2 regions of the Lysinibacillus sp. NPDC047702 genome follow, and region 2 is predicted to be linked to the other one. Evidence: riboswitches for the same ligand, from Rfam matches in the RefSeq annotation. Region 2 holds a riboswitch; the other holds the start of a gene.
What was found. Region 2 has a riboswitch for FMN ahead of ribE (riboflavin synthase). Riboswitches for the same ligand answer to the same signal wherever they lie in the genome.
Positions count from the first base shown of each region.

Region 1 (16,461 bases), on a different contig from region 2:
GATTGAAGATATAAAAAAAGATCTTCAATCACTAAATTTAGAAACAAAGCATGGATATATTATCGATATGCAAAAAGTAACAAATATCGATAGTACCGGCTTTGGTATGATCGTTAACTTTGCCAAAAAAATATCAATAAAAGAAAAGAAAATCGCCATTATTGTCGTCGATGATTTCATCCGCAACTTATTCGCTATTTCGCAGGTTGATAAAGTTTTTCCTATTACAAACAGCGAAGAGCAAGCAAAAAAGATTATCAAAGAAGATTGGCTAGGAGAATTATCACTTAACGAATATTAACCCTATCGTTGCCCCCATTATCAATTTCGCCTTGTCGTAATTGTGTCCGGATTTTGAATTGTGCCCAGACCTGCAGATGTTTTTTTCGCGAAAGCAAAGCGGCAGCGGCACGAGTCAGGTCAGTTAGCCGTTTTCGTAGGATGCGAAGGTTTTAGGCTAACGTCCTTTTATTCATAAAAATAGGGTGTATTCCTGTAAAATAGAATACACCCTGCTTTTTAATATTGTAAAAGCATATTTAATAAAACAACAAGAATGACTATAGGTACTACAATTAACATTAATAGTCGATATGTAGAATAATACCCCTGTCCCATTTGGCTTCCCATCAGTAATTCCTTCCTCACAAATTCTTTATCAGCTACATGCGCAATAAAGAAAGCTATCAATAAATTTCCTAACGGAAGCATTAAATTCGATACTAAAAAATCTGTCGTATCAAAAATTGTTTTCCCAAAGAATGATACATCTGCTAAGGTACTAGAAGACAATGCTGCTGGAATTGCAGCAATAAAGACTATTACACCTAATAACAGTGTCAATGCTGAGCGAGACATTCGCCCCTTTTCTATAAATGCCGCTACAATAATTTCGTATAAACTGAAGGAAGATGTTAATGTTGCGAATAAAAATAGTAATAAAAACATCGCTAAGAACACTTCACCCAATGGCATTTGGCTAAATGCTGTAGGCAGCACCATAAATAGTAAGCCTGGTCCAGATGCAGGCTCTAAACCAAAGGCAAATACAACAGGAAAAATCGCTAATCCTGCTAAAAACGATACAAGTACAGTTAAAAGTACAACCGAGCCCGCCGAGTTAGGTAAGCTCACATCCTTTTTTAAATAAGAGCTGTAGGTCACTAGACAAGAAAACCCTACTGCTAAGCCAAAGAAGGATTGGCCTAAAGCTTCTAATAAAGCCCTTCCAGTAATATTAGAGAAGTCTGGCCATAAGAAAAATTTCACACCCTCCATCGCTCCGTCTAATGTTACTGCTCGGACAACAAGTACTATAAACATCATAAATAATAATGGCATCATAAACTTATTAGCCTTTTCTATACCATTTTGCACTCCAAGAGATATCACTAGTACATTCGCTAGCGTAAATAACCCTAAACCTAGCAATGTAATCCAAGGCGTACCAATAATCTTTTCAAATAGCTCACTAGGATCATTAGCAGGATCAATAACAGTACCAACCACACCAAGACCGCTATAAATAAAAATCCAACCGCCCACAACACTATAAAAAGTTAATAATAAAAAACAACCCAGTACACCCATGCGGCCAATCCATGCCCAGCCCCTTTTCGACGGTGCAATTTTTTTATATGCAGTGACCGCCTCAGATTGGGTGCCACGTCCTAAAATATATTCTGATAATAGCATTGGTAAACCAATTAACAATGTAAATAGAACAAAGATTAGGAAAAATGCTCCACCGCCACTTTGACCAGTAACATATGGAAGCTTCCAAATCGCCCCTAATCCGATTGCCGCTCCTGCTGATGCTAAAATAAAGCCTAGTTTACTAGACCATTGTGCCTTTTTTTCACTCATCTCTTCAAACTCCTCTAGCATTTCTAAACTCTTTCTTATTCTACATGAAAACACTAGGCTCGACTAGATTAAGTTCCGTTGACAAATCTATCTATTGATTCAAGCGTTCAATCCATAAAAAAAACCTCGAGCATCAAATCACACTCGAGGTTTCATAATCTTATTTCGTTAAATACATATTACGCTGACGATCTATCCATTTGCGCATAGTTGTAAATAATAAGGCCATGATAACAGTTAATAAAATACCTTTAACAATATTAAATGGCAAGATTCCAGCCACAATCATTTTATATAATGAATCTCCTACAACAGGCTCCATCCCTAAAAAGTACGTGTACATTGGTAAAAATACAGCATAGTTAAGAACACTCATACCAACCGCCATAACGATTGTTCCTGCTGCTAAGCCTCCAATAAGACCACCAATGTTTTTAAAACGCTTAAAAATAAAGGATACTGGTAAAATAAATAAAATACCTGTCGTGAAGTTAGCGATATGTCCTACTGGTACTCCTGTTGGCGTGCCTGAGAAAATCCAATCCAATACATTTTTAAATAACTCTACTAGAATCCCCGCTACAGGTCCCATTGTTATGGCTGCTAGTAATGCAGGCATATCACTGAAATCCACTTCCAAAAACGCTGGGAATGGTGGAATTGGGAAATTAAATAGCATTAATAAAAACGAAATACTGCTCAGCATGCCAATCGTAATAAACGATTGAAGTTTAACATTTTTCTTCATTGAAAATTCTCTCCTCTTTGCTGATTCAATCTCGCAAGAAGAAAGGTTACGATCTAATCAAATGTTATTCATGAAAAAACCCTTATGCATTGTTGGCATAAGGGAGAATAGGCATGATTAATAAACGCCATTAAACAGCAATTTTCGAGCGGGCTTTAAAGCCATGTTGAAAAAACGCTCGTTCAAAGCTAATTTAAAATAACGAATGACGATCGTACCTCCATCTTCTCCCATCCAGACTCTAACTGTCGGCCTTGGAATCGCACCAAGTCAGCCATGCAAAAAATTTTGCACAGGTCGCGGGCTGAAGAGTCTTTAGTAAATCATTCGAGCTAATGTCTTTCACATTAGCGATTTACAACTCTATTACCGCCGGTCGGGATTTTCACCCTGCCCCGAAGATGAATCAATATTTTATTTTTGTTCTACAGCTTTACTATAATGAATTATTTAGAAAAAGTAAATAGTTCTGCTTAAAAAATCCTATTAGATTTGTATGTTTTATGGACAGTTAGTTGGTTTATCGCCATAGAAACAAGAAGGAGTATTCTCGCCACAGTTGATGTACGAGAATACTCCTTAAACTATCGCCGTAAAGTTGCTATGGCGTATCCATATACTGCTTATTTGCACCTACAGGCTTGGGCAAGAAATTTTTTAAATCAAAGCCTTCCCAGCTTTCCTGAACTACATTATCTAAGCGTAATTGTTTATCAAAGCTTGCAGCCGTTAGCATCATTGCTTCGATTAATTGTGTTGCTCGAGCTGGCTCCATTGTCGTTAAATCAAGAGGAGCATTAAAGGTAACAACAACACCCTCTGCAACCTCCTGTACAGTATAAGTCACATTTTCTGGAACGACAGGAACATAAACATCATCATTTTTATTGCGCATAACCGTAATCGCTTCTGTTACCGAGGGAAAAGTTTGACGAAAATCGGGAGATAAATACTCCGCCCCATTATCCTGGTCTTTATATAAATAATAATTAAAATGACTTGGACCTGTTAATGACATAGCCTTACTCGGCTCTCCCTCTTGAGAAAACTCGTATGGTGTGCCATCTGCATTTTCAAACTCGACCTCTGTATACTCTGAGTCTGAAAATGTATCCTGCAAGGTTCCCTTATATTCATTTACGGGTGCAGAGGCTACATCATAATCATTTTTCTCGGGTAATACATGAATCAGCTTATCATCTTTTTCCTTCAATTCACCTTGATATGGATGGTAGTTAGTAAAGCCTTTTGCTTTCTCTTCAATTTGTGGTGCATACTTTTTATACATTTGTAATGTAGAAGGTTTTTCTTTCCCAAAATCCGCTTCAACCCGCTCATTGGGAATAATATACGTCATTGGTACGCTTTCTACATCACGACTTGCCAAACCAATACGAAAGACAACGGCATCCGTTAAGTCTTCCTCGTACACAGAGGTACGTAGAGACATAAATTTAGCATGTTCTGCAACAATGCTCGAATCCAGATAATTATCAAAATTTTCAGCAGTTTTTGCAGCTGGCCCGTCTTGCATAGTAGAATACGGAGCAATGTCAGGGGCTGTCGCCTGATCTATCTTGGAATCATTATTATTCATAAACTTAGAGCCTACACCTATTGTTAATGCGAAAACAGCAGCAACACTCATAAGAATGGGCCATTTACGGATTTTGCGCTTTGTTGTTTCTGTCTCTATACTTTGCTGTTGTTCTTGCGCTGACACTTCTTCGTCTAATGGCTGCTGGATGGCTTCTTGCAAATGAACATTATCCTGCAAGCGAGCATCTGCCAATAATCGATTTAATATTTCATCTTTAGAACGGCGGTCAGAAAGCTTAGGGGCATTGTTCAATACATGTTCTAGCTGGTCATCATCAAACTGGTTATGTGTCATTGCCGTTTCGCCTCCTGTTCTCTAACCTGTTGTAGCTGTTGCCTTAAAAATTTGATGGCACGATGCTGTGTTGTTTTTACCTTTGCTTCTGTCCAATCTAGTATTTGTGCTGTTTCTGCAATCGATAAATCTTGAAAGTAGCGCATAATAATGACCATCTTTTGGTCTCCTGTACAGTTTTCAAGTGCTGACTCTACCTGCATAAATTCATCACTTGCCTCCAGCATATCTTCCGGTGATGGTGTGTTTGAATGGAGTTGTTCCGTTTCCCAGTCAAAAAAGTCAAGTGAATGCTTTTGGCGTACTGCCTGCTTCCGAAAGTGATCGATTGCGACATTTTTAGCAATGGCAAATAGCCATGTCTTTTCACTGCTATTTCCTGCAAATTGATCGTATGAGCGCAACACTCGTACATAAACCTCGTGCGCTAAATCTTCAGCAAGTATACGGTTTTTTACTAAATAAATAAGAAACTGGAACACGTCTTGATGGTATGCATCGTATAGTCGATGGAACACGGAGTCATTCAATGCACTCCACCCCCGTTCTATAATATTTGTCGTCTTCATGTTTATAGAAGTTACAGCCAATTAATACCACTAAAGTAGCAATGATATTAATTATTCGAAAGGTAAATAAAACGTAAAGGTAGTACCTTCTTTCAGCACACTGTCAACCATAATAGTCCCTGAATGTGCCTTTACAATATTTCTAGCAATAGCTAAACCTAGGCCAGTTCCGCCTTTAGAACGCGTCCGGGCTTTGTCAGCTTTATAAAAACGTTCAAAAACATAAGGTAAGTCCTCATTTGGAATGCCATGTCCTGTATCCTGAACAGATATTTTTGCAAAGGTCGGCTCCTGCTCAATTTTGACAGTAACTGACCCTTCATCCGTATGACGGAGTGCATTGTCAACTAAATTTGTTAACACTTGTTCAATCCGATCCTCGTCAATACTTATCCTAGCTTCCTCATTGAATTCACTATCAAATACTAGACGAACATGTTTCTCTTTAGCAACCTGAGCAAATTTTTGTGTTATCCGTTCGAATGTAGAATTAATCGGGAGGGCATCCTTATAAAGCGTCATATGCCCCGATTCCATACGAGCTAAATCTAATAAATCTGTTACTAGACGTCCCATTCGCTTTGATTCATCATAGATAATTTTTGTTATTTCGTTACGTTCTTCCTGATCCTGAATAAAATCATCATCCATTAAGGCCTCTGAATAGCCCTGAAGCATTGAAATCGGCGTTCTAAGCTCATGGGATACATTGGCTATGAAATCTGAACGCAGCTTTTCTAAGCGATGCTGCTCTGTCATATCACGAATAACAGCAACTGCTCCACGTATTAATTCCCCACTGTATAGGGGGCTAATTGTAAAGGTATAATAATTTCCATCCATCTCAATTTCTTCTTCCAGTTTATCCTCAAACATTAGTACATGGTCCAGCATATGATATAACTCTGGTGGAATTGGCTTCGCACTTTGAGAGCCTTTATTAACAAACCATTTTTGCATTAAACGCTCTGCTGGTGGGTTACTTAATAATATTGTACGATCTCGATTAAACGTAATGACTGCATCTGTCATCGATGTCAAAATATTAGAAAGCTGTTCATTTTCCTGATTGATTACTTCTAGATTATGCTTTAATTGTCGCCCCATTTGATTAAAGGCAACAGCAAGCTGACCAATTTCATCATTTTGTGTTGTTGGCATTTTCGCTTCAAAATTCCCCTTTGAAATTTCAAAAGCCAATTCTCGCATTTTACGCAAAGGCGAGGTAATACGTGAGGATAGGAAAAAGGCAAAGAATGTCGTCAGCACAAAGGCTATAAAGGCAGATAAAAAGACAATTTTAGTCGTTTCTTTTGATGTTTTATGAAGTGCATCTGGACTTTGATAAATAAAGACAGCACCATGCACGGCATTCTCTACATTTAATGGGAAGCCGAGCACCACATACGATTCTATTTTTTCTTTATCCGTAGATGATGGCATCATCATTTCATTTGTAATTGGTTCATCTGATTGAAAGATTTTATGAAAAGATTTATTGGCTAATATAGCATCCTGTATTTCTTTTTTATTAACACCCTCCTGCAAAGCAAATGATACCTCGTTATCACCTGTAGCAATAAGTGCATTTGTGCTTTCGGGTAAAATATCCTTTAATAATTCCGACGTTGACTCTGCTGTTTCATTATCATCTACTATACTTGCCACCGTTGCAGCAGTTTGGCGCAACGAAATTTCTGCTTGCTGCATATGGTAATTTTGTAGAAATTCGAGCATCAATACCGTGAAAACAAATAATACAAATGAAACGAGAAGCAATATGGTTACCCATAGCTTCCCGACAACACTATTCCATATTCTATTCATTGACAACCTCAAATTTGTAGCCAACGCCCCAAACAGTAACAATCATCTTTGCAGCGTTTTCAGATACACGATTGAGTTTTTCACGTAAGCGCTTTACATGTGTATCCACAGTACGTAAATCTCCAAAGAAATCATAATGCCAAACTTCTTTTAGTAATTGTTCACGGTCAAATACTTTGTCTGGCGATTTCGCTAGGAAATAAAGCAATTCATATTCTTTCGGTGTTAAATTCACCTCAATCCCCTCTGCTGTTACACGATGGGCATCATGGTCGATCATTAAATGCTGGAATACAACCAAATCTTTAGAAGAGGATGCATTTGTCGAAGGTGAGAATGCCTGGGAACGACGTAAAATAGCCTTCACACGTAACACTACCTCACGAGGACTAAATGGTTTTACAATATAATCATCTGCTCCAAGCTCAAAGCCCTGTACACGGTTTGCTTCTTCGCCCTTGGCAGTTAATAAAATAATTGGTGTTGCTGCACGTTCACGGATTTCTGCACATACTTCAAGTCCGTCTTTTTCAGGCATCATGATATCTAATAAAATACAGTGATACTCTTTTTCTAAAGATTTTTCGATCGCTTGTTCACCATTTTCTGCTTCGTCAACAAGATACCCTTCACGCTCCAAATACATTTTTAATAAGCGTCGAATACGATCCTCGTCATCTACTACTAACACTGAAATATTTTCTGACACTTTCACGATCCCTCTCTTCCAATCTTTCTCTACATTCTATTGTACATGGTTCGACACATATTGAAAAGAAAAGAAAGCCCTCTTGCCACAAGCAAGAAGGCTTATCTTTCTAATACTAGCGACGTTGCAAATCTCATATATGCTTCCATAATAGTTCATCCTGCAAAACTTGTGCTACAAGGCAAAGGAAGTGAACGTTCACAGCTTTTTCAAGCAGACAGAACGTTATTTTACAACCGTTTTCATAGTAGATATAGGTATAAGCTTAAATTCCTCTACCCTAAGTATCTATACGTAATCTGGTCTCATATTAATTTGAAGCGTATGAGTGTAAGCCTGCAAGAATTAAGTTAACAGCAACTAAGTTGAATAAGATAATGGCGAAGCCAATTAATGCTAACCAAGCAGACTTCCTACCTTCCCAACCTTTTGAAAGGCGTAAATGTAAAAATGCTGCATAAAATAACCATGTGATAAGTGCCCATACCTCTTTTGGATCCCATCCCCAGAAACGACTCCAGGCGATTTGTGCCCAAATCATCGCAAAGATTAAAGCACCTAATGTAAATACTGGGAAACCAATTAATACGGAACGGTAGCCGATTTCATCTAGTAATTGTAAATTGACACGCTTAACAAATGGTTGGAATATTGCGCTAATACGTCGTCGAGCAATTAAACGAATTAATAAGTATAAAATCGATCCTACTAATAATGACCAAACAACCGTTGTTAATTTCTTCGCATTAATAAGTGAAGGCATTTCTACAATTGGCGACATACCATGTTCTTCAATTGCTTTAAATTCATTCATTCCAAATATCGGTGGCATATTATAAGTAATTTGACGCTCTGTACCTTCTTTATCAACATAAGAATATTTAGATTCGTAATCCATTGCATTAAATGTAGAGGAAGCAATGACAAAGCCAACTACTAATACTAAGCAGAACATCACTGTTTCTAACCAAAAGCGCTCTTTAGTAGGCTTTGTAACATCTACTACTTTTAATAAATAAATCAGTCCAGCTACCGCACTTATTGCCAAAATCGATTGACCCAAAGCCGCTGTAATAACATGAATTGTTAGCCAATAACTTTGTAAAGATGGTACTAATGGACTTACTTCGTTCGGGAACATCGCTGCATAGGCAATTATTAAAAGTGCCACAGGTAGTGCCACTAAACCTAATGCAGTCATGCGATAAATAAAGTAAATTAAAATAAATGCAGCAACAATGAACATACCAAAGGCTGTCGTAAATTCAAACATGTTACTAACAGGTGCATGCCCTGTATGAATCCAACGAGTAATAAAATACCCAAGCTGCGAAAGGAAACCAATTATAGTTATAGCAATAGCAAGCTTGCCCCATTTATCTGTATTTTTGCCTGTAGCATTCGATTGCTTAATCGAGCCACCAAAGAATAATGTTGCTACAAGATAAGCTATAAATGCTATAAACAATAGGTTTCCGCTTATGTCAATCAAACTCATAAGGTGTTGTCACCTTCCTTTTTAGTAATGGCTGGTTCAGTCGACTTCTCGACATCTTCTGACTTCTCTAGCTGATCTATATATGGTGGTAAATCAGCAAAGGATGAAACAGCATCTAAATCTTTTTTCATGCTGAACATATTTTTATTAACATGGGCAGCCATTATCACTTTTCCATCTGGCTCTACCTGTAACCATAAACGTCTATGATTCCAATACGAACCGATTGCTACACCAATCATGAAAATAATACCGCCAACAAATAGTATAGGTATTGTGCTATCTTTACGTATCGTAAAGTTTGCTGTATTTCGCGTGTCAGCACTAGCAAATTTCATTCGATATTTATTTTCTCCAAGCGGTTCAAGAGGTGGCTTCATAATTTCAACAAAACTTACCTCTCCATCTGGTGTTTGAGGTGTTTTCATTTTAAATAAAAATGCTGGATTATTAGGTATAGAAGTTTTTGTTTGTGGTTCACCATTCTCAAAACCAGAAAAATCCGGTGTATACACTAGAATCTGTACGGAAGAACCATTTCCTAAGTCATATTCCTTTTTAGGATTCGTTAGATCAATTTCAGCTTTACCAAGTGATTCACCAGTTTCTTTATTCACCAAATCAAAATTCATCTGCTTCAATTCATTCATTCGGTAATTCATTTGATATAAAGCAAAACCATCTTCTTTTAAAGGATGGTTCACACGAATCGAGTAATCTCTCACCTTCTCAAGATTATCCAAGTCCCCAGGAAGTGATCCTTCAGGTTGTTTGTATAAAGTGACATCCGTTTGGAAGTTTTTCGCTACTACATTGACACCTTGTGCCACCTGCTCACCCTGTGGTTTATTGTCATGAGTTTCTAAAATAAATTTATTATTTTTAATAAAATAGCCTTCCATCCCTGGTATTGCTCTCGTCTCACCTTCACGAATCCAAATTGACTCATCTACGTAAAAGCCAGGTACTAAACGTATCATAACACCTGCTAAAAAAATAATAAGGCCGACATGGTTTATGTATGGGCCATATCGAGAAAAACGGCCGCGTTCTGCTAGAAGTGCGCTTCCATCACGTCGAACATTATATTTTAATTCAGTCATTTTTTGCTGAACTTTTTCGAGTGTATCCTCAGGATTTGAAACTTGTCCCTCTGCTATAATGCGTTGACGTTTCAAGAAACTTTCATGGCGTTTAACGCGTTGATTTTTCAGAGACTTATGCAATGGTATCCCACGGTCTAAGCTTGCAACAATGATTGATATAGCTAACATTCCAACTAAAATTTGGAACCACCAAGTGCTATATAAATCAGATAACCCTAAATAATTATAAAGTTTTCCAAACCAGCCGTAGACTTTCTCATAATACTCGGCCTTACCTGCATCAGGAGCATTTACATATATCTCTTGAGGTAAAATTGTTCCAATTGACGCAGAGACCAATGTGATAATAATAAGGGCAATTCCCACTTTTACACTTGAGAAGAAATTCCAAATTTTATCAATAAATGTTTTGTTGTATGTTTTTGATCGAATAGCTGAACCATCATAGCGCATATCAACAACTTTTGTTTGTTTACCTTCCTCAGTTAAAGGGCGACCACATTTTTCACAGAGCTTCGTGCCATATGGGTTACTATGCCCACAAGCACAAATGATATTTTCCATAGTCATTTACTCCTCATTCGGCTTCACTAATTCCATGTACGAAGCGATATTTGCCTCCGTCATTTCACCCGTAATAATTTTCGCTACCTTACCCTCTGGATCAATAAGGACCGTTGCTGGTAATTGTCCAACATTGTAGGCAGTCATAACACTTTTCGTTTTGTCAATAACTACTGGGAATGTTAAGTCGTATCTATCGACAAAATTCTGTACTTCAAAATCTGTTTGTGCAATATTGACAGCCAATGTTTGTACACCTTGGTTTTTAAACGATTTATACTGACGGTCCATTGCAGGCATTTCCTTTTCACATGGCTTACACCAAGTTCCCCAGAAGTTCAAAAATACCCCCTGCCCTTTATAATCAGACAGTTTATGTTTCTCACCGTTTAAATCTACTAACGTGAAGTCCGGTGCTTTAGAGCCTACTGCTACTAACTCTACCTTCTCCTTTGTCGCTGTTCCATATACAGTGTACCCAATTGCACAGACCAAAACTGCTAAAATAATGGTACGGATGACGAGACGTTTTTTCTTTTTCTCCAAGTTAATAAACCCCCTATCAATTACGGCTTAGAGTAACATTTATTGACGCTAAGCTTTTATGTATAGATTCCTTATTTTTTGTATAGCTATTATGTTTGTCGAATTCTATACAATGCAATTGCTTGTGCGCCCAAAAAGCTACCAGTCAGAAGTGAATACTACTTCGACTAGATGAAACTAATGTAGGTGTACTGTTCTCACCTATTATAGCAAAATGATACAAAAACGCTTAGCTAATAATTATGAATGATTTATGAACGATTACACCACTAAGAAAGTGAAAACATCACCATACGGATAGTGGTATACTCACTTTCTACAGGTATATGTTCAATTAACCGATTTTCCCTGTTTCTGCTAACACTCTTAATTGCTTTACTTCATGCTTTGTCAATTCACGATACTCTCCAGGTGCCAGACCATATAAATCTAAAAAAGCAAAGCGCTCACGTTTTAATTTAACAACAGGTGTACCAATTGCCTCAAACATGCGGCGCACTTGACGGTTTCGCCCTTCGTGAATAGTAATTTCACAAATCGCTTTACCAGCTTTCTCGTCAAAGGAGGTCATACTCACCATCGCTGGTGCTGTTTTACCATCCTCTAGCTTAATTCCTCGTTGCAGCTTTTTTAAACCTTCAATCGTTGGAACACCTTTGACACGCGCAATATAAGTTTTGTCGATTTTAAATTTCGGATGCGTCAACATATAGGAAAATTCCCCATCATTTGTCAGCAATAATAAGCCAGATGTATCATAATCAAGACGTCCTACTGGGAAAATACGTTGCGGAATATGCTTAAATAAATCTGTGACAGTTTTGCGTCCTTTATCATCTGTTACAGCTGAAATGGTTCCACGAGGTTTATATAATAAGTAATAAACCTTATCCTCTTTTTCAAGTTTTACGCCCTCAACTTCAATCGTATCTGAGTTGGACACCTTTGTACCTAGCTCACGTACTACAACGCCGTTCACTTTTACTTTACCTTCTAAAATCAATTGCTCCGCCTTACGCCTTGATGCAACACCTGCATATGCAATGACCTTTTGTAATCTTTCCATACTTTCACCTCTAGTTTTCATTCGCAATGGCATACATGCCAATTTATAAACCTCATACAATCTTCAATCAGGTTATTTTTCCCGCTAATCTGTGAAAATTATGTCATACTTTTGTGTATTATTAAAGAAAAACTAATTATGAATAAGTAATTAGAGTATTTGAAATAATTTTTTATTAGCTAGTTTCTTTAATTTTTAGCACTTATATTTACTTTAGATCCTTTTTATTCAGATTTAGTATGCTCGTTTCTGTTAATGATAAAGCGACAGTGACTCTAAAATTTTCCTTTCATAATTCACATCATATTAATGGACATTCAAATGTCATAAAAAAAATCAGCGTCTCGCTTTTAACGATCCGCTGATTCAACAGTTACTGCCTTTGCATATATTCGTTCCTCACCGATAAAAATCGATAGGACAGCCTCTTGTCGTTTCCTTGAAACATGTAACACTTGCCTTACACTATCTTTTTCCTCTTTAGTTAGCTGTAATCGAATTGGTTGCTCTAATCGAATGGCTACCTTTTTGTTTACATTATATTTCCCTTTTTTCACCACTGTCTCAAGATTGTATTCTTCCCACACTTTATTAGCTAGCCCTCGATGTACATTCCAATCATCGGATTCATTCAGTGTGACAACAATACAAGTTTGCCCGTCATTTTGAAAGGCAGTAGCAAGTGTGCGACCAGCAACCTTTGTAAAACCTGTTTTTCCAGCAAAGGCTGTACCCGTTGCCGTTTTTAAGGAACTCACTGGCTGTTTCATTTCGTCATCTAAGTTAGTAGCAGTCCCTGCGCCCTCTCGTAATAAACGATGCTTATTTTCCCAAAGCATTCCATTTTCTGTATCAGCCCGATATAAAACAGTTGATGCAATTGACTTGAAGGTATTATTTTGAAGGGCAATCCTCAGCATCTCTGCAGTATCCCTAGCTGATGATAGATGCTCATCATGATGTAAGCCAGAAGGATTCATAAAAACGGTATTTGTGAGACCAGCTACAACAGCTCGCTCATTCATTAATTTGACAAACCCTTCTACTGACCCTCCAGCATGCTCTGCTAAAGCTGTTGCTGCATCATTTCCTGAGCGTAGCATTAAACCATATAATAGCGTTTCAACCGTCACCTTTTCACCTGCTTGCAAGTAAATTGATGAGCCTTCAGCCATCGCAGCCCTTGGTGAAATAACCACTTCTTCCTGAAGATCACTATTTTCAATAGCAACAAGCGCTGTCCAAATTTTTGTTAAGCTGGCAATGGGTAGCCGTGCATCACTATTTGATTCTAATAAAACACGGCCTGTATCCCCATCAAGGACAGCATATCCGCTGCCTCCTCTTGCTAGGCTGGTTTGCGGAAGCATAAGTATTAACACGACAGATATGAACAATAGTACACGTACTAACCGAAGCAACTAGCCACTCCTTATTAAAAGTAATAGGAAAATATAGATAACATAAAACCTAATTTAATGATAGGTTTCTCTTCCATCTATTCGTTAGCTCAACTAATTGAGCTACTATAGGGATTCTTGCACTTCTATTTCAACTTCTATTTGAAAGGAAATCTCACAATATGTTTATGTTAGATACATATTTATGTTGAAAGCAATGTATGATATACCTTTTATATGTTACTTTATCCCACTAAAAGTTTCTTGGAATTTCGTCATAAATAAATCTGTTTCCTGCTCTGTTTCAGCATTATCCTCTTCAGGCAGAGGCGGCATTTCTTCAATACTATTTAATCCAAAGTAGTTTAAAAACTCTTTAGTGGTCCCATATAGAATTGCACGACCTGTCCCTTCTGAACGGCCAACCTCTTTAATTAACGCTCTAGAAACAAGCGTTTGTATAGGCCTTTCACACTTCACACCGCGCAAATCTTCTATGGCTACACGTGTAATTGGCTGCTTATAGGCCACTATCGCAAGTACCTCAAGTGACGCTTGAGATAATGATTGGACAGTAGGATTTTCTACTAATCTTTGAATAGCATCTGCAAGCTCAGACTTTGTTATTAGCTGATAAACACCTGCCATCTCTTTGACGGTTATGCCCCTCGCTAAATCCTCCTCATAGCTTACACGTAATGCCTGCATAGCCTGTACAACAGGTTCTTCGGCCTCGCCTAATAGCTGTGATAATTGTTTGATGGTTAAACCATCATCTCCGACAACAAATAATAAAGCTTCAATTTTACTCTGCAGCATCATTGTTTTCGTCATCATCCCAATCCTCCTTCTGTAAGGTAACCGTTAATTCTTCAAAGTTACCGTCTTGCTCTACGATGACGACCTGACGTTTCATCAGCTCAAGTAGTGATAAAAACGTCAGAATAAGCGTTGGCTTATCTTCATAGGGAAAAAGCGCGAAAAATGATGCACGTCCACCTGTGGAACGTAATGAATCAACAACTGAGCGCATTTGGTCACGCACTGAACGCTCCTGTCTTGCAACAGTTGTCTTTAATGGTTTTTTTAATTTCTTTCGACGCATCAGCTTTTGAAAGGCACCTAGCATATCAAAGATGTTGACATTCATATCAAATAACGCCATTTGCTCATCTGAGGCTAATTCTGATAAATCTGCTGGCGGTCGTGTAAATACTTGTGCTCGGTCCGTTTCGAGCTCTTGTAGATTACTAGCCGCTTCCTTATATTTCTTATACTCAATTAAACGTAGTACAAGTTCTTCACGAGGGTCTGGACCATCCACTTCTAATTCGGCATCCTCCAGCTCACCTTCATGAATCGGCAAGAGCATACGGCTTTTAATTGCCAATAACGTTGCAGCCATCACTAAATATTCACTAGCTTCATTTAACTCCAGTACTTGCATAGCATGTATATGGTCAATATATTGTTGAGTAATTTCAGCCATTGGGATATCATAGATATCAATTTCCAACCTATGAATTAAATGCAATAATAAATCAAGAGGCCCTGAAAAGGCATCTAATTTTACTTCATAAGACATTGTTTTACCACCCTGTGTTTCTAATGTTCTTTTAGTATAGTGGAAAGGAGTCCAAAATGCATCCACAGCATCATACTTTATTTATCGACTACTGTGCATATTTCAATGGCAATCAAGATTTTTTTGAATGTCATGAAGTTCTTGAGGAATACTGGAAGGATATTGCTCCAGGTGATAAAAAACATCCTCTCGTAGGATATGTACAGCTTGCAACAGGTCTATATCATTGGCGGCGTCACAATTTTACTGGCGCGGCACGAATCCTCGAGAAAGCATTCAATAATTTTCAATCTAATAGTAATGATATCTTTTTTACAGAAATTAACTACGATAAACTAATGTTACAACTTGCCGAGGTGCTTTCTGCTATCCACACAGGTAGATCCTTCAAAGCCTTTCAGTTACCCCTTTCTCCTGCATTGGAAGATTTGACAATCGCTCGCATACAACTTTTACCAACAAGTAACGCTAACTATCTTCTTCATAAACATATGCTTCGAGATCGCTCACATATTCTTGCAGAGAGACAAGAAAGCAAACATAGAAAAAGCAGACGTTAATGCTCGTCTGCTTCTTCATCCATACAATTTATACATTTTCGAACAAATTTTCGTGTTTCATCCGTTGCGCGCACACTTTCGAACTGACCAAGTTCAGCCACTTCCTGCAGCATTTCCTTCGCAACGCCCTCTCCTCTGTAAGAAGGGACAACGGATACATGCTGAATCGTAGCAATATTATTATCGTCAGTTACAAGTCCGACAATGCCAACATACTCATCGTTTTTTTTCCATAAATATAATACCCAGTTATCATTATTTTCATAGGAGTGGATTGTCTCTTTGAGCTTTTTTATGTCTTTTTCGTTAGGCATAAACGAGAGTAGCCCCATTGCTATTTTCTCGAAAGCTTTTTTATATCGAATTAACATATTTGTCTATTCCCTCTTTTTCTAGCTGTACATAATCTTTGACTATCCTACACGATTTGTACTTTTACCGCAAGCCAATTTCTGTCTTACGAACCAGGTCCAAGTATTCCTTTAGACGCCAACACCCAATAAAGTACGCCCCACAATAAGAT
Region 1 covers NZ_JBNNMG010000044.1:16,005-32,465, reverse strand. The annotation lists gene ACQKIM_RS18760 (STAS domain-containing protein) at 1-301, shown strand, start outside; gene ACQKIM_RS18755 (sodium-dependent transporter) at 520-1,866, opposite strand; gene ACQKIM_RS18750 (ECF transporter S component) at 2,027-2,614, opposite strand; FMN riboswitch at 2,833-3,021, opposite strand; gene ACQKIM_RS18745 (RNA polymerase subunit sigma) at 3,216-4,508, opposite strand; gene sigX (RNA polymerase sigma factor SigX) at 4,505-5,038, opposite strand; gene ACQKIM_RS18735 (ATP-binding protein) at 5,129-6,904, opposite strand; gene ACQKIM_RS18730 (response regulator transcription factor) at 6,897-7,613, opposite strand; gene ccsB (c-type cytochrome biogenesis protein CcsB) at 7,924-9,111, opposite strand; gene resB (cytochrome c biogenesis protein ResB) at 9,108-10,781, opposite strand; gene resA (thiol-disulfide oxidoreductase ResA) at 10,788-11,327, opposite strand; gene ACQKIM_RS18710 (pseudouridine synthase) at 11,662-12,393, opposite strand; gene ACQKIM_RS18705 (D-alanyl-D-alanine carboxypeptidase family protein) at 12,744-13,814, opposite strand; gene scpB (SMC-Scp complex subunit ScpB) at 14,034-14,627, opposite strand; gene ACQKIM_RS18695 (segregation/condensation protein A) at 14,599-15,378, opposite strand; gene ACQKIM_RS18690 (DUF309 domain-containing protein) at 15,435-15,938, shown strand; gene ACQKIM_RS18685 (GNAT family N-acetyltransferase) at 15,935-16,309, opposite strand.
Region 1: another riboswitch for FMN. It lies ahead of ACQKIM_RS18750 (ECF transporter S component); the one in region 2 lies ahead of ribE (riboflavin synthase).

Region 2 (16,461 bases):
CTCCAGATTCGTACATGCATCAATACACTTACACAATATTTTCCCCATGCTTGTTTAAAATATTCAGGTTTTAGGAGGATAAGATACTTTAAATGAATAATTTCAATTAAATAAAATCAAACTATGTTTTAGCCAATCATTCTCTTTAAATTCGCCATTTCAATAGCAGACATTGCGGAATCATAGCCTTTATTACCTGATTTTGTACCAGCACGTTCAATGGCTTGCTCAATATTTTCAGTTGTCACAATGCCAAAAATAACTGGCACATTTGTTGTTAATGATACATTGGCAATTCCTTTTGCTGATTCATTGCATACATAGTCATAATGTGTTGTAGAGCCACGAATCACTGTCCCTAAACCAATAATGGCATCATATTTCTTTGTTTCTGCCAGTTGTTTTGCAATAAATGGAACCTCAAATGCACCAGGAACCCATGCTACATCAATAGAGTCCTCAGCCACACCGTGACGCTTTAAACCATCGAGTGCTCCATCTAATAATTTACTTGTTATAAATTCATTGAATCGACCTACTACGATAGCAATTTTTAAGTCTGTACCAATTAATTGTGCTTCAAATGTTTTACCCATATCTAAATTCTCCTCTTTTAAATTGTAATTTTGTGATTTTGCTGACGATATAACACCAATTCTTCAATTGAAATTATTTTTAGCTGATGATGCGTTGCATAGCTGATCAATTCATCGAAGCGTAGCATTTTGCCATCGTTCCCCATAATTTCACAAATAATGCCTGCGGGAATACTGTGACAAAGCTTTGCTAAATCAGTGGTTGCTTCGGTGTGACCTCTACGCTCTAACACACCATTCTTCTTTGCGATTAGCGGAAATACATGACCAGGTCTACGAAAATCATCAGCCTTTGCTTGTGGTTCAATCATTTTTTTTATTGTCATTGCTCGTTCGAAGGCGCTAATTCCTGTTGTTGTATCCATATGATCAATGCTAACTGTAAATGCTGTTTGATGATTGTCTGTATTGTTACTTACCATAGGTTGTAAGGTTAATTTTTGTGCGAGCTGCTGTGTAATCGGTGTGCAGATAAGACCTCTTCCATATGTCGCCATAAAGTTTATCGTTTCAGGCGTCATATGCTCTGCTAAAGCCAGTAAATCTCCTTCATTTTCTCGATCCTCATCGTCTACTACAATAATCATCTTGCCCTGTTTTAAATCCTCTATTGCTTCTTCAATTGTGTGTAGCAATATTGGCACCTCCTTACCATTCATCGTTTAAAATCCGTTTTGTGCTAAAAAATCTCTCGTAATAGCCGGCACTTCCTGATTACGCTTTAGCTGGTGTAAAATGTATTTTCCAACTAAATCCGTTTCAATATTAACGGGAGCACCTATTTTCTTCATACCTAAAATTGTTTCCTTATACGTGTGTGGTATTAGTGATACTGTGACACTTTTTTTCTCAATTTGAAAAAGTGTTAAGCTCGTACCATCAATCGTAATAGAGCCTTTTGGTATACAGTAGTTTATTAATTCCTCGGATAGCTCAATATCAATATAAACTGCGTTTGCTAATGGTCGCTTACGTACTATTTTTCCTACTCCATCAACATGCCCAGATACAAAATGACCACCGAATCGTCCATTCGCAGGCATGGCGCGCTCTAAGTTAACTGGATCTCCTACAGCAAGCTGCTGTAAATTAGTTGCCTTCACCGTTTCTGGCATGACATCCATTGTCAGCTCTCGATCAGTAAAGTTTGTCACAGTTAAACAAACACCATTGACCGCTATACTGTCTCCGAGCTTAACATCCTCCACCATTTTTGCTGAAAGAACCGTTATTTCCATACTTTGCTGATTGCTTTGCAAGGTTTTTACTGTACCAATATCCTCAACAATCCCTGTAAACATTTTTCCACCTGCTTTCTTTCTACGCGTTAAAAGCTCTATCCATCGGTTTTGTGATTCTATGCATCAGTTTTTGGGGTCAATCCATCATTTTTCTATTTCTATTCATCACTTTCAGCATTCTATCCCACTAACAAATAAAAACCCCTTCATCGTTTTGAAAGGGGTTTGGGAGTTCATATAAATAAGACGTCAACAAATAAACCATTTTGGATACTCTATTTTTTCCATAGGCTGTCATCTCATCGTTCTTCTCCCATCCAGACTATCACTGTCGGTTTTGGATTTGCACCAAATCAGCTTTCGCTCACGGACTTTGAATTGCTTCATCACCGCCGATTGGGAATTTCACCCTACCCCGAAGAACATCTCGCTATTTAATTTATTCGCTAAAAAAAACCTCCCAATCTCAACGACGGGAAGTTAACATAAAAGCATAATCAAATAAACCTTATAAATTCATACGAATTTAAAAAGTTTGCACTTTTACCCTTCTCCCATCCAGACTATCACTGTCGGTTTTGGATTTGCACCAAATCAGCTTTCGCTCACGGACTTTGAATTACTTCATCACCGCCGATTGGGAATTTCACCCTACCCTGAAGGATTTTATTTAGCTTATTCTTTACGATAACACTATTCTATAATATTATCCATACAATTGTTTATAAAAATTTTTCTTTTATCAAGTAAGTCTTCATTAAACGGTGCTGCTACATTCAACTCCTCGATTTTCTCACAGCCGATTTGACCCCAAAAATTGTTCTGATTGAAGATCCATTTCGCCTTGGCGTAATTGTTGCTGTCGCCTCGCTTTCGCATAGAAAATGAATGAAGATAAAATAATTGGAAATACCACCCATAATTTGAATTGCTTTTGTTTTACAAATTAATCGACTACAACTTTAAAATTACTTACGTTTCCGTCATAATGCCACCATTGACATGCAGTACCTGATCCGTAACAAAAGAAGAATCATCAGAAGCTAAATAAATATAGGTAGGTGCAAGTTCAAATGGTTGCCCAGCTCGTTTCATTGGGGTTTCTAAGCCAAATGTTTTGACATATTCTGCGGAATAGCTTGAGACAATTAGTGGGGTCCAGATTGGTCCAGGGGCAACTGCATTCACTCGTATTCCCTTACTCGCTAATTGCAAGGATAATGATCTAGTGAATGAAACAATCGCTCCTTTTGTAGAAGAATAATCGACAAGTAACGGGGCTCCAGCGTAAGCAGTCACGGAAGCGGTGGAAATAATTGCCCCACCCTGCTTCATATAAGGTAATCCTGCCTTTGTCATATAAAAATGAGGGAAAATATTGGTTTCATAGGTATCATACAATTGTTCATTTGAGATATCTAAAAAGCTTTGCTGCGGGAATTGTACGCCTTGATTTAAAATAAGTATGTCTAGCTTATCGTAACACTCAATCGTTTTTCTTACTGCTTCCTTAGAAAACTCAGGATGACGTAAATCCCCTTCAATTAATAGAATGGATTGCCCATATGCCTCACCATTTGCTTCGTTGCTTCTGCATCAGGTCGTTCATGTGGCATATAGGTAATAGCCATCTGGGCTCCTTCCTTTGCAAATCCAATCGCAACCGCACGACCAATTCCACTATCTCCCCCAGTAATTATAGCGATTTTCCCATTTAATATTCCGCTTCCTTTATATGCCGGGTTGTCAGAAATAGGAACTGGCCGCATAACATATTCTAGCCCTGGCTGAACATCTTGATGCTGTGGCGGGAATGTAATGGGAACTTGCTTGCACTTTTTTTATATCCAATATAAGGATATTTCGGAATCACATTGTAACCTCCTTCCGATATGGAAACTACACGATTCGATATGATTAGATATATGTTGCTAATGCTAGGAAAAGACATACAGCACGACACAACCTCTCAATTAACCATAAACAGTAAAAATGAAATCAATTTGCGGTTCACTTGACAATAAAAAATCACAGTGATATCGTGAGTCATTATTTATAGCGTCCCTTTCAGAAGTCAGTGGATTTTACTCTATATTCTCTTCATTCAACGGAGGTTTTACTATTGCATAACCTAGTGAAAATAAGAAAGTATAAACAAATTGTATTTTATGTTCTATTAGCATTTTGCTTCATCGCCTCTGTATTTTTTGTTAATAATAACGAAGCCTTTTATCAACGCCCTATTGCAGAAGTGATTAAAATACATGTGGTAGATTCAACGCCTGTAACAGATATGTATAATAATAAGGATTATGTATATACACAGCATATTACTGCTGTCTTAAAAAATGGACAAGAAAAAGGTCAGATTATCAAATTAAAAAATAACTATTCTACCTCTGGGGCATTCGATCAAGAATATCATACCGGAAATAACTTGTTTGTTACCATTAAAGAGAGCAAGGACAAGAATGGAGATTTAACAGGTACAATCTTAGACGTGAAGCGTGATCAATTCGTTTTAATGATAACGTGGGTGTTTATTTTTGCATTGCTAATAGTTGGCAGGAAGCAAGGGTTGTTTTCAATTATAAGTTTAATGGTGAATGCTCTTGTTTTATCATATTCCTTAGATTTATACGTAAAGCATTCAAATATAAGCTTGTTACTCATCAGCGGGGTCTGTGTTCTTTTATTTACAGTTATTTCTTTAATTCTCATTAACGGCTTTAATGAAAAAACTTATGCAGCAATTGTTGCAACACTTTTAGGAACCTTTATTTCTGTATTGATTAGCGCTTTAGTTCTATGGATTACATCCGAAAATGGGCTTCGATATGAAGAAATGCAATTTCTAACACGACCTTATCGAGTGATTTTTATGGCTGGGTTATTTATTGGGGCACTAGGAGCTGTAATGGATGTCTCTATTACAATGTCTTCTTCAATTTTTGCCTTATTTAATCAAAATCAAAATATTTCTAATCAAGCACTGAAAACCTCTGGGATGGATATCGGAAAAGACATTATGGGAACAATTACAAGTATTTTGTTTTTTGTTTATATTAGTGGTTCAATTCCTATGTTAATTTTATATTTGAAAAACTCTTATCCATTAGGACAAACACTTTCCTTGAACCTTTCATTAGAATTAACTAGGGCCCTTTCAGGTGGAATTGGTGTTGTCTTAACAATTCCCATTAGTCTATACACTTCTATTTTTTTCATTAATCGAAAGAGGGCAAAATAATGAATGTATTAGTGTGGTTAACTGCTATTTTATTCATCTTGATGATCATTATTGGCGGAAAAAAAGGAGCACGATCTTTCCTATCTTTATTTATAAACTTTGGGGTTCTCTTTATTACTATCTTTTTAATGACTAATCCAAAAAATAGTCCAATTTTATTAACGTTGATCGCCTGTATTGTTATAAGTTGGATTAGCCTTTTTTATATTAATCAAATAAGTAGTAAAACAGTCACTGCTTTTATTTCTACGATGATAACAATCATTATTTTGTTACTTTTCATTGTATGGATAACGGATAAATCTATGCTTCAAGGATTTGGAGAGGAATCAACAGAGGAAATTAGTATATTCTCCCTTTATATTGGTGTCAATTTTGTGCAAATCAGTGCTTCGGTTATCATTATGAGTACAATTGGAGCCATTTTGGATGTTGCGATTTCAATTTCCACTTCTATGCATGAGATTCTTCATCACAATCCATTTATTAGTAAAAAGAAACTATTTACATTAGGAATGAGCATAGGAAGGGATATTTTAGGTACAGATACTAATACTCTATTTTTTGCTTTTTTCGGTGGATATTTAAGCTTGCTTATATGGTTTAAGGATCTGTCCTATTCAATTGGTGAGATCATTAATTCTAAAGTATTTAGCACTGAATTAATGATGATCTTTTGTGCAGGTATTGGGATTGCATTAATCATTCCTATTACTGCATCTGTAAATGCCTATTATTTAATAAGAAAAAAAGAAAAAACAGAAAATGCATCATAATTAATATGTACCTTTCCACCACACACATAGGATGAAAGGTACTTTTTTATTTAAAAATGAATACTATGTCTAAAAAGTTTGTCTAAGTTGCGAAATCGTATAGTGAAACATAATAAAAGTGCTTACATTAGAAAAAACTTTTTTGCTATAGTAAAAAACAGGCGAGTTAGTATTATGGAGATGTACTAACTAAAGAAAAATAATCGCTGATAATCAACATCAGGATTTAAATTTAACATCCGAATAGATTCACCAGAGGGTACAGAATTTTGCACAATTTATTTAACTGAAAATTCTGTAATTTTATTATGTTAACTTCACTATAATCTTTTTAGCTATCGAAGGAGTTTTAGCAAGTGGATAAAGAATTAAAACAGATCGTAGCTCTTTTAGTTAATGTAATACTTTCATTAATTATGAAGAAAACACAGTAAATAAGATTTATATATGGAGAAACCAAAGACTTTTGTTTGAAGTTATTTGGTTTTTTGTCTGTTAAGTAAGGTATTTTTCTGCTTTCTCCAAAATAAAGCTTTTCATTATTCAATAGGAGCATTTTCCGATACAATATTTACCACAGCGATGTCTATTTTGCATTTGTACAAAATTGAAAAAATTACTTTCCTAGGGTCATTTACCACCACCTGCTTCATATGCTATAGAATCTTGTTATTATACTTTAAATCGGATTTCTTAGGTACGTAACATTTTCAAGGACTAAGCGTCTATACAACTAGAACATAAAGGAGAACATTTTCAATGAAATATATCATCTTTGATTTTGATGGCACATTGGCTGATTCTACGGCTGTATTTGCATCAGCTTGGAATACACTTGCACAAAAATATAAATTTAAAGGAATAGAGTTAAAGGAAATTGAATCATTGAAAAAATTATCTATAGCGGAGCGCAGTAAATTATTTGATTTTCCAATGTATAAATTACCCATGATTTTACCTCAATTTTATCGTCTATACCGACAGTCATTAAATGAGGTTCATCTTTATGAGGGAATCAAGGATGTGCTGATGGAAATTGATAAAAGAGGCTATAAAATCCTTATTATTTCGTCCAATTCCCAGGAGAATATTTTAGAATTTCTAAAAATGAATGATATTCATTGTGTATCAAATGTACTTTGCTCAAATCGTATTTTTGGGAAGGATAAAGTGCTGAAGAAATTTTTAAAGGACTCCAGCAGTACTGCATCAGACGTTTTATATATAGGGGATGAACAAAGAGATATTGTAGCATGTAAAAAAGTCGGGGTACCAATTATTTGGGTTTCTTGGGGATATGATTCTATTGAGGTAATTCAACAGGAAGAGCCTGAATATAAAATAACTGTTCCAAAGGAAATTTTAGAAATTATTTAATCAAAGAGGGATATAGCCATAAAATAGAAAGGCTATACCCCTCTTTTTAATTTTTCACTTCACTAATGTGCATTAATTTTTCTGCTGTGCTATTAACACCTTTATAGGCATCTGTTAATTCATACATACTCGCTGAAAACTGTTGAGTAAATGCTGCAATTTGATTTGCTGATTCGTTTACTTGATCTATGGCTTGTTTAATACTCTCTAATTGGTTTGTAATGCTATTCGCACTTTCAGTACTGCTTTGAGACATTTTTTGAATCTCAGTGGCAACTACTGCAAAGCCACGTCCATGCTCACCAGAACGAGCTGCCTCGATGGAAGCATTTAATCCAAGAATTTTTGATTTCATAGCTAAATCTTTAACTAAATCTACAATGGCATTAATTTGTTGAATATCACCAGTCATGGACTCTGAGAACTTAGATAGTTCCTCTAATCGATTGGAAACATCTACACTTGCCTTTGCTAATTCTTCATTCGTCGCAGTCATTTCTTCCACTGAGCTCGATAGCTCTGTTGCTAGTAAACGCATATGGTCCATTTTTTCATTTGAAAGTATCGCACTGATAACACCGATTACTTGTCCACCTTCAAAAATAGGCTGTGCAGATGCAATATAGGCCATGCCAAAATCCTCAGCACTTCGCTCTTCTCGGATAAATCTACCTGAGCTAAGTGCCTTTTCAGTTGTTGTTCCACGATATTTACCTACAGGATCACCGACACCAACCTTTAAATCCACTTGTTTTCCTGGCTTGTAGGCAAGGACTCTCTCTGTATCTGCAACAATTAAACAAGCATCTTCTGGATAGGTTACCTGGTAAAAATCGATTGAGTCTATTGCTGCCTGTAGCTTTGCATGCATTGTCTTTTCCCCTTCCCCATTTACAGATTAAGGTTCATCCATCATATGAGGTGCATTATCTGTTTAAGAGCTCTTTATAAGGTAATTAAAAGAGTCAAAATATTTTTTTCAGAATCAAAATATTCCCAACCATATACACTGCATTAGCCTATAAGGATGAACCATCATTATACTGAAATACCTCAATTTAACTATAGCATGACACATTTAAAAAGACACCCCTTGAGCAGAGGTATCTTTAGCATTAATTATGTTTATTTCAATAATTCTACATATTTTTTTGCTGTCCTTATCTCCACAGTTAAAAAATTTTCCCCGTAAATAGATTTGATTAAAAACGGTACGTCACTTGTGTTGTGAAACCTAAAATCTAAGCCTCCATAGGATACCGTAGCATCCCTTCCTTTTGGAACATAGCCAACATCTAAGGAATGGTGATGACGTTCCACAAACTTAATTGGCAACTGATCTACTGCATTAAACAAAGTTGACGAAGTTTGACAAATACCACCACCAATGCCCATCACCACCTTCTTATTAATGATTTCTGGTGCAGGCTGATAACCATTCGCCTCATCTCTTGGTCCAACAACGGTGTTAAATGAAAAATAATCCCCGCTTCCGACAATAACATTATGAATCGCTTTAGCAGATAATTGGATATTTTTATTTCTTCCGACATCAGCACTATTAAAATAAGTGGTATAAGATGCGACAACGGTTTCCTCTAAATAAGGAATATCCTCCAGATAATAACCGCTTTCTGTTATATAAAGCGGCATCACTACTTTACCACCAGATGCTGAAGCCTCTAATATTCTATCCACCAATTCTTTTTCTTTTAAAACAATTAAAGGAATGCCCTTTATTATTTTTCCGTTATCATCCAGCCTATCAAGTATCATGCGCTGGTCATAACCAGCTGTATCTCCACTTCCTCTTGCCAACGCTTTTGCCAAATGTTCAATTTCCTTTGTATACGATGGCACATTGTTTTCATAACCCATTTCATTTGGAGAAATTGTCTGTATAACCGTATTTGTGGAAGGATCAACAATTTCCACAACAGTCTCCAATTGTTGCTTTTGCTCATACATAACAGCCTGTTGCTCCTGCTCTAAATCTTGTACTTCCTGTTCCAGCTTTTTCTCTTGCACCGATTTCTCTTGACAGCCGACTAGTCCAATTGTGCAGAGCATACAAAGCATGGGTATCCATTGCTTTTTCATGAACAAACACCTACCTCTATCGTCACTACAGAAACATCTTATTCATATATTGAGGATAGTGTGTTACTTTTTTGGGTTTTTATTTGCAAATGAAAATCTATAAATAACATGTAGTATACCTTCAAAACAACTATTTCCTATTAGAGCTTGAAAAGAAGTGGGTGAAATCACGAGCACAGGCCATCCTCCTCAAAAAGCAATAATGAAAAATGTTAAAATCTAAAATTAAACATGATTACATTGAAAAGAGCACCTAATAGCCAGTTTTAGCTACTAGATGCTCTTTTTGGGTTTCAACTATTATTTTCCATAAATTGTGGATGAATGTCCTTTTTGTAATTTATAAATATACTTCAAAATATACTTTTTTCTTATATGCCAAGTACGAGATGTCCTTCAATCTATATGAGTTTTAATGAAAATAAAGCTTACCTGACTTTGATTCAGGCAATACAATACTATTTTTGAATAAACATTTGTGTCCAGTAGTTACCATCCTTCACATATCCTACGCCGATATGTGTGTAGTTTTTATTTAAAATATTAGCTCTATGACCAGTACTGTCCATCCATGCTTTCACAACTTCCTCTGCTGAACGTTGTCCCATTGCAATATTTTCGCCAGCCGATTTATACGTTATTCCAAAGTTTTTCATCATTGTAAATGGTGTACCGTAAGTTGGACTTGTGTGATCAAAGTACTTTTTATCATGCATATCTTGAGATTTATAATTTGCCACTCGAGAAAGCTCCCATTCTTCTTTTAAGGCTGGTAGACCTTCTTTAGCTCGCTCTGCATTGACTAAAGTTACAACTTCCTGTTCAACGCTTGCCTGCTCTTTCGTAGGAATATTAATTTTTTGTCCCGGATTAATTTGATCTGGATTTGCAAGTTGTGGATTTGCTTCAATTAGTTCTTGTATACCTGTTTGTGTTTTTACAGCAATTTTCCAAAGCGAATCACCTGCTGCAACTGTATATGAATCGGCTGCCATCGCCCCGACTGGAATTAATAAGGATGCAGATAATACGGACGCAAGTGCTGCTTTTTTTACTCTTTTAAACATGTTATTCATTCCTTCCTGATTGGCTCTATATTTATCGTAAATAGTTTCTAAGTATTAATCATCACTAAATATTTGGAAGGAATTTTACAATTGTATGACACAAGCTGAAAACAGGTACACAATGACTTATACAGCGCTGTTCTCACTGTTTAGCTTTGTAACATTATTGCAATATGATTGTAATCGGTATAAATTACCAACATTTTTTAAAACAAAAACCAATTATACTTGCCCATAATTTAAGTAAAAAGGTATTTTATTTAACCTTTTTTCGATAAAGTCTATAAATTAAAACAATATAGAGTCCATCATAAAATAGAGTTGCAAGTGAAATAATGGTAATCAAGGGAGTTCGAAAGTACATATAAAAGCCTACTGCTGCAAATACAGTGCCAAGCATTTTACAAACTGCTATGCCCATCGATTGACCGCTAAGATTTCCTCTTTGTAATAACAAGGCAATAAACAGCCCTGACATCATCAGATTTTGTGAAAATGCCGCATATATTCCAGCTATATCATTAAATTCGTGCATCATTGCTAAAATAATGAAAAAGCTAGCACCAAGCGTTATGAAAAATGATGCATAAAATATTTTACTAGGAATTAATTTTTGATATTCTTTATGACCATATCTTAAATATTGCATCATTATAATAATGTCTAATATAAACCAAAGAAAAGTAATCATCCTTTGGAGATCGTTTTGTGGGTACATAAAGGCAAAGATAAATTCCCATGAAATATTGGCACAAATGGCGGCCATTGGCATTCCATACTTCTTATCTTGGAATCCCTGCTTGATAATGAGTATATATGTAATAATCCAAAATAGCCCCATGCCTAATTGACAAATTAATAAAAGCTTTTCTTGAGCCATTATACACACTCCTTCTATTTATGATTCTTCGATACTATATGTGAAGAAATCTATTCTTTATGTCTAAAAATATAATAGAAGGGTATAAGTATGAAGTGCCTATACATTCACAACTCAATCCTATATAGTAAGACGAGGTGATGATATGAAAACTAAAATTTATGTGGATAATGCCCCATTTATTGCTGGCATTACCTTAAAAGATCAGATTGAGCTAGAACATAATAATATGGCTTTGCATACTTGTGTGAATATAGCGGATGTGCTTGAAAATCGCAAAAATTTAGCAGCTTCGTTGCATTGCAGCCTCAATAGTTTTGTCTGCACACAGCAAACACATAGTGCTAATTTTTATTGCGTTACAGCCTCCGATAAAGGACGAGGAGCTGAGCAATTGGATACTGCCATTGCCAATACTGATGCACTTTACACACGTGAGCCAAATTTACTTTTATGTAGCTTTACTGCCGATTGTGTACCAGTAATTTTTTATAATGAAGTCAATGGGCTCATTGGCGTTGTGCATTCTGGCTGGCAAGGGACAGTGAAGGAAGTGACAGTGAAGCTTTTCCAGCATCTAATCGAGCAAGAGCACTGTCAGCCACAAGATTTTCATGTACAAATCGGTATGGCACTGAGTCAACAAAAATTTGAGGTAGATACGGATGTCTATGAAAAATTCCACAATCTAGGCTACGCTGAGGATTTTATGTATTATAATGCTCAAACTAAAAAATATCATATTGATAATCAACAAACTGTCAAAAAACAATGTGAGCTTGTTGGTATTCCTTCCAAGCAGATTGACATTGATGCAACCTGCACATATCTTAGCCCAAATGGTTTTTCCTACCGCGAAGACAAACAAGCCGGCAGACATTTAAGCTATATTATACGAAAAGAACAATAGGTAAAAGGGACAATCCGCGATAGATTGTCCCTACTCTATTTATAATATGTTCTAGCAATGAAAGGAGCATCTCCAAATAGACACTTCCTTCTCACACTACTGATGCTCATGACGGTTTTTACCAATGCCAAATACATAATAGCTTATCGTCACTAAAGCTAAGAAAATAATTCCCACGATTAATGAAACGCGTGTATCATCATTAAACCACATTCCGATTAGTACCATTACTAAAAAGGCGATTGTCAAATAGTTTGTAATCGGAGCAAATGGCATTTTGAATGGGTGCTTAGATAGCTCCGCACCATGTGCTTTTCTGAATCCTATTTGACTGATTAAAATAATAAACCAAGGTACCATTCCTGGTAAAACACTTGCACTATAAACATAGACAAATAAATTTTCTGGCGCTAAATAGCTTAAGACTACGCCAATCACTAGACCTACTAAAACACCTGCCGTCCCGAATAACGGCACACCATTATGAGAAAGTTTGGCAAAAAATCTCGGTGCTTGACCATTCATAGCCAATGTATACAACATTCGACCAGCACTATAAATCCCACTATTACAGCCCGACATTGCTGCTGTAATTACAACAAAATTAATAATACCAGCTGCTGCTGTGATCCCCACCTTAGCAAACGTAGCGACAAAGGGACTGCCAATTGTACCTAATTCATTCCATGGATATACCGTTACGATGACAAAAATGGCACCAATATAAAAGATTAAAATACGCCAAATAATACTTTGAATTGCATTTGTAATTGTTTTTTGAGGATTTTTTGCTTCTCCAGCTGTAATACCAATCAGCTCGACCCCTTGATAGGCAGCAACTACTAATGATAAGGCGAAGAAGAAGCCTGTCCAGCCACCTGTAAAGAAGCCCCCATGATCCCATAGATTAGATAGCCCAATAGCAATACCATCATTACCTAGACCAAAGAAAATAAGACCGATTCCCGCGATAATCATTAAAATAATTGTAACGATTTTTATCATCGCAAACCAAAATTCAAACTCACCAAATGATTTTACTGAAATAAAGTTAGCGACACCTAAAATAACCATTGCAATGAACCCCGGAATCCAACCTGGTAAATCTGGATACCAGTATTGCATATATGTACCCACCGCAATTATTTCTGACATACCTACAATAATCCATTGAAACCAGTTACTCCATGCTGTTAAATAACCAGCCAATGGATGAATATATTTATAGCCAAATGTTGCAAAAGAGCCTGTACTTGGCTCCATATACAGCATCTCTCCCATAGCCCGCATAATAAAAAAGATAAAGATACCAGCTATGGCATAGGCAAGAAGCACGGAGGGACCTGTCCACTGAATAGCACTGGCTGAACCCATAAATAGACCAACGCCAATTGTACCACCTAGCGCAATCATTTGGATATGACGTGCCTCTAACCCTCTTTTTAATTCTTTGTTTACCACTCAAATAACGCCTCTTTCTTTGATGTTTTTCTAAGTTGAATAATTACTTTTTCTATAATAATAAATACACTCTAAAAACACAATTGTATTTTTAGGAAAAACATATTTTTTTAATACGAAGGCTAAAAAATATAGTTATTAACTTACTAATAAGGGTAATAAAAGCTAAAGCAAGGCACAAAAAAACTGACGAACCAAATGGAAGGGCACTGAAAAACTAAAAATCGACTTTTTCAGTGCCCTCACCAAATGGTCACCAGTTTTAAATTGCGATTACTTTCTGTTTTTAGACTTATTAGAAGGCTCTCTTTTTTCTACTTTCTTCACTTCAGTTGTTTCTACTTCAGTGAAATCCGCCTCTTCTCCAGCCTCCATACCATAACTTGGATTTCTGTCTATACGAGTATGCGGATCGAAATCTTCGTCCTCCTCAAAACGCTTCACAAGAATCGGTATGGTTATGATTCCGGCTATCCCGACTAATGCATAAATCCATCTTGACAATACTGCTGTTTGCCCACCGAACAAATAAGCCACTAAATCGAACCTAAAGAATCCTATGAGTCCCCAGTTGATGGCACCAATAATGACTAACACTAAGGCAATTCTGTAAACTACGCTCACTTCTACACCTCCTTCATTTGTAATCAAAAAAGTCCAGAAAAACTGTCATAACAGAGATGAAACTACAAATACTGATTGTAATCAAATCGCTTATTTTGACGATCTTATTTTTTGCAATAACCGCTGTTTTATACAAACAGCATAAAGGCAAAGTTCTGACTACAAATAAAGAGAGGTAAAACGTTTTTCATTTAGTAAACATCCCAATATTTAGGAGTTATTTAGACCTTTGATTTGAGTTTTCATGCTGAAGTAGCCATTCCTTTCTCCACAGCCCGCCTTCATAGCCTGTTAACGTTCCATTTGAGCCAATTATGCGATGACAAGGAACAACGATACTTAATTTATTTTTTCCATTTGCACTGCCTACTGCTCTTACCGCTTTTTCATTGCCAATTGAAACGGCAATGTCTTTATAGCTTGCTGTTTCACCATATTCAATATTTGTTAAGGCATTCCATACATCTTTTTGAAAGACTGTTCCCTCAAAATCATAGGAAATGTTAAATTCTTGACGCTCACCAATAAAATACTCATGTATTTGCTGATGACACTCAATTAAGATTTGCGGCGTATCTTTATGAGGAACATTTATGAGTTGCTCCTGCTCTGAGAACATAATAGAAACTATATGTGTAGCTGTTCCCTCTATTTCAAGGATACCAATAGGCGAAAGATAATCTAATTTATAGCGTTTCATCATATAAAGACCTCCATAAATAAAAAGTGGCATATGCCTGCCAGCCTGTCCAATGGATAGCGTAGCTAGCTATTTCTTCAATCGTTGGCTTTTGATTTAGTACTAATTGCTTTTTTAAAGCATTATGAAGTCCAACATCAGCAATTGGAAATGACTCAGGTTGCTGTAAGCACTTCATTAGCACATAATCCGCTGTCCAAGCACCGACTCCTCGAATCGTTACTAGATATTTTTTCATTTCATCATAGTCTGTTTTTAAAAGTAATTTTTCTTTTGATAATTGTCCACTTGCCATCATCTTAGCGATATCAATAATGTATTGTGATTTTCTAAGAGTAAATTGTAATTGACGTAAATCGTCCATCTGGATTGTCGCAATCCTTTCAGGCGTTGGAAACAGCCAGTAGGTTTCTCCCTTAAACGTCACGTTTTCCCCAAATTGCTCTACAAATCTTCTCTTTAATGTGTAAGCAAATGTTAAATTAATTTGCTGCCCACTAATTGCCCATACGAGTGCCTCAAATAAATCACGCATGCCAATTATGCGTAATCCATAATAGTTTTGTACAAGTGGCTTCAATATAATATCCTCTTTAGCCATTTTGTAGAAACTGTTCAAATCTTTTTCTAAATCAAACCATGCCCAAATATACTGAGCAATTTCTTCATGACTTCTTTCAGATGGGACATGCATAGGAAACACGACTTTGATGGAGTTTGATTGTAATTTTATTTGACATAAAATTGGCTGCTCATTTATTTGCAGCAGTTTATATAAAAAGTCATCCTTTATCTGATGCAGTACTTCCTGATCAGACCTTTTTAAAAAAATTAAACACTCTTGAGCATTGAATTCTTTTGGCGGATAAATCTCTATAGAGTTCTTCTGACTAATCCAATTCATCCTCTTAGCTCCTTTTCGCGATATTCACTAGGAGAGCAATGCTTAACATGTCGAAATACTTTATAGAAGTTTGAGGAACTTTGAAAGCCTGCTTCATAGCAAATTTCAAGATTAGAATAGCATGAGTTTTTTAAAAGGTAGGCAGCCTTATCTATTCGGATTTTTTCTAAATAACTTCGTGGTGTTTCCCCGGTTTCTTGTTTAAATAGTCGCTCTAGATGAAATGGACTAATCCTAATATGATTCGCAATATCCTGCAAGGTTAGTCTTTGTTTATACCCATTGATTAAGTAGGCTGTTACATCTTTAATGAGCTGAGCATGGGGGGAATGCTCTATCTCAGGCTGGCATCTTTTACATGCACGATAACCAGCATTCTCAACCTTTGGTATTTCATCGTAAAATTCTACATTTATTTTTTTGGGCTTTCTCGATTTACACGAGGGACGACAATAAATTTTAGTGGTTTTGACAGCCGTATAAAAAAGACCGTCATACGTTTGATCACAAGCTATAATTTTTTCCCACTTTTCATCAAAAGAAAGGTTAATTTTCGTGCCCACTATATTTTCCCC
Region 2 covers NZ_JBNNMG010000045.1:3,178-19,638, reverse strand. The annotation lists gene ribH (6,7-dimethyl-8-ribityllumazine synthase) at 129-596, opposite strand; gene ribB (3,4-dihydroxy-2-butanone-4-phosphate synthase) at 614-1,231, opposite strand; gene ribE (riboflavin synthase) at 1,259-1,897, opposite strand; FMN riboswitch at 2,139-2,264, opposite strand; FMN riboswitch at 2,380-2,505, opposite strand; partial or broken gene ACQKIM_RS18900 (SDR family oxidoreductase) at 2,810-3,710, opposite strand; gene ACQKIM_RS18895 (YibE/F family protein) at 3,960-5,087, shown strand; gene ACQKIM_RS18890 (YibE/F family protein) at 5,087-5,863, shown strand; gene ACQKIM_RS18885 (HAD hydrolase-like protein) at 6,623-7,240, shown strand; gene ACQKIM_RS18880 (methyl-accepting chemotaxis protein) at 7,287-8,111, opposite strand; gene ACQKIM_RS18875 (VanW family protein) at 8,366-9,340, opposite strand; gene safA (SafA/ExsA family spore coat assembly protein) at 9,799-10,407, opposite strand; gene ACQKIM_RS18865 (hypothetical protein) at 10,664-11,287, opposite strand; gene pgeF (peptidoglycan editing factor PgeF) at 11,433-12,197, shown strand; gene ACQKIM_RS18855 (amino acid permease) at 12,294-13,658, opposite strand; gene ACQKIM_RS18850 (DUF378 domain-containing protein) at 13,932-14,282, opposite strand; gene ACQKIM_RS18845 (methylated-DNA--[protein]-cysteine S-methyltransferase) at 14,500-14,985, opposite strand; gene ACQKIM_RS18840 (DNA-3-methyladenine glycosylase family protein) at 14,969-15,886, opposite strand; gene ACQKIM_RS18835 (bifunctional transcriptional activator/DNA repair enzyme AdaA) at 15,883-16,449, opposite strand.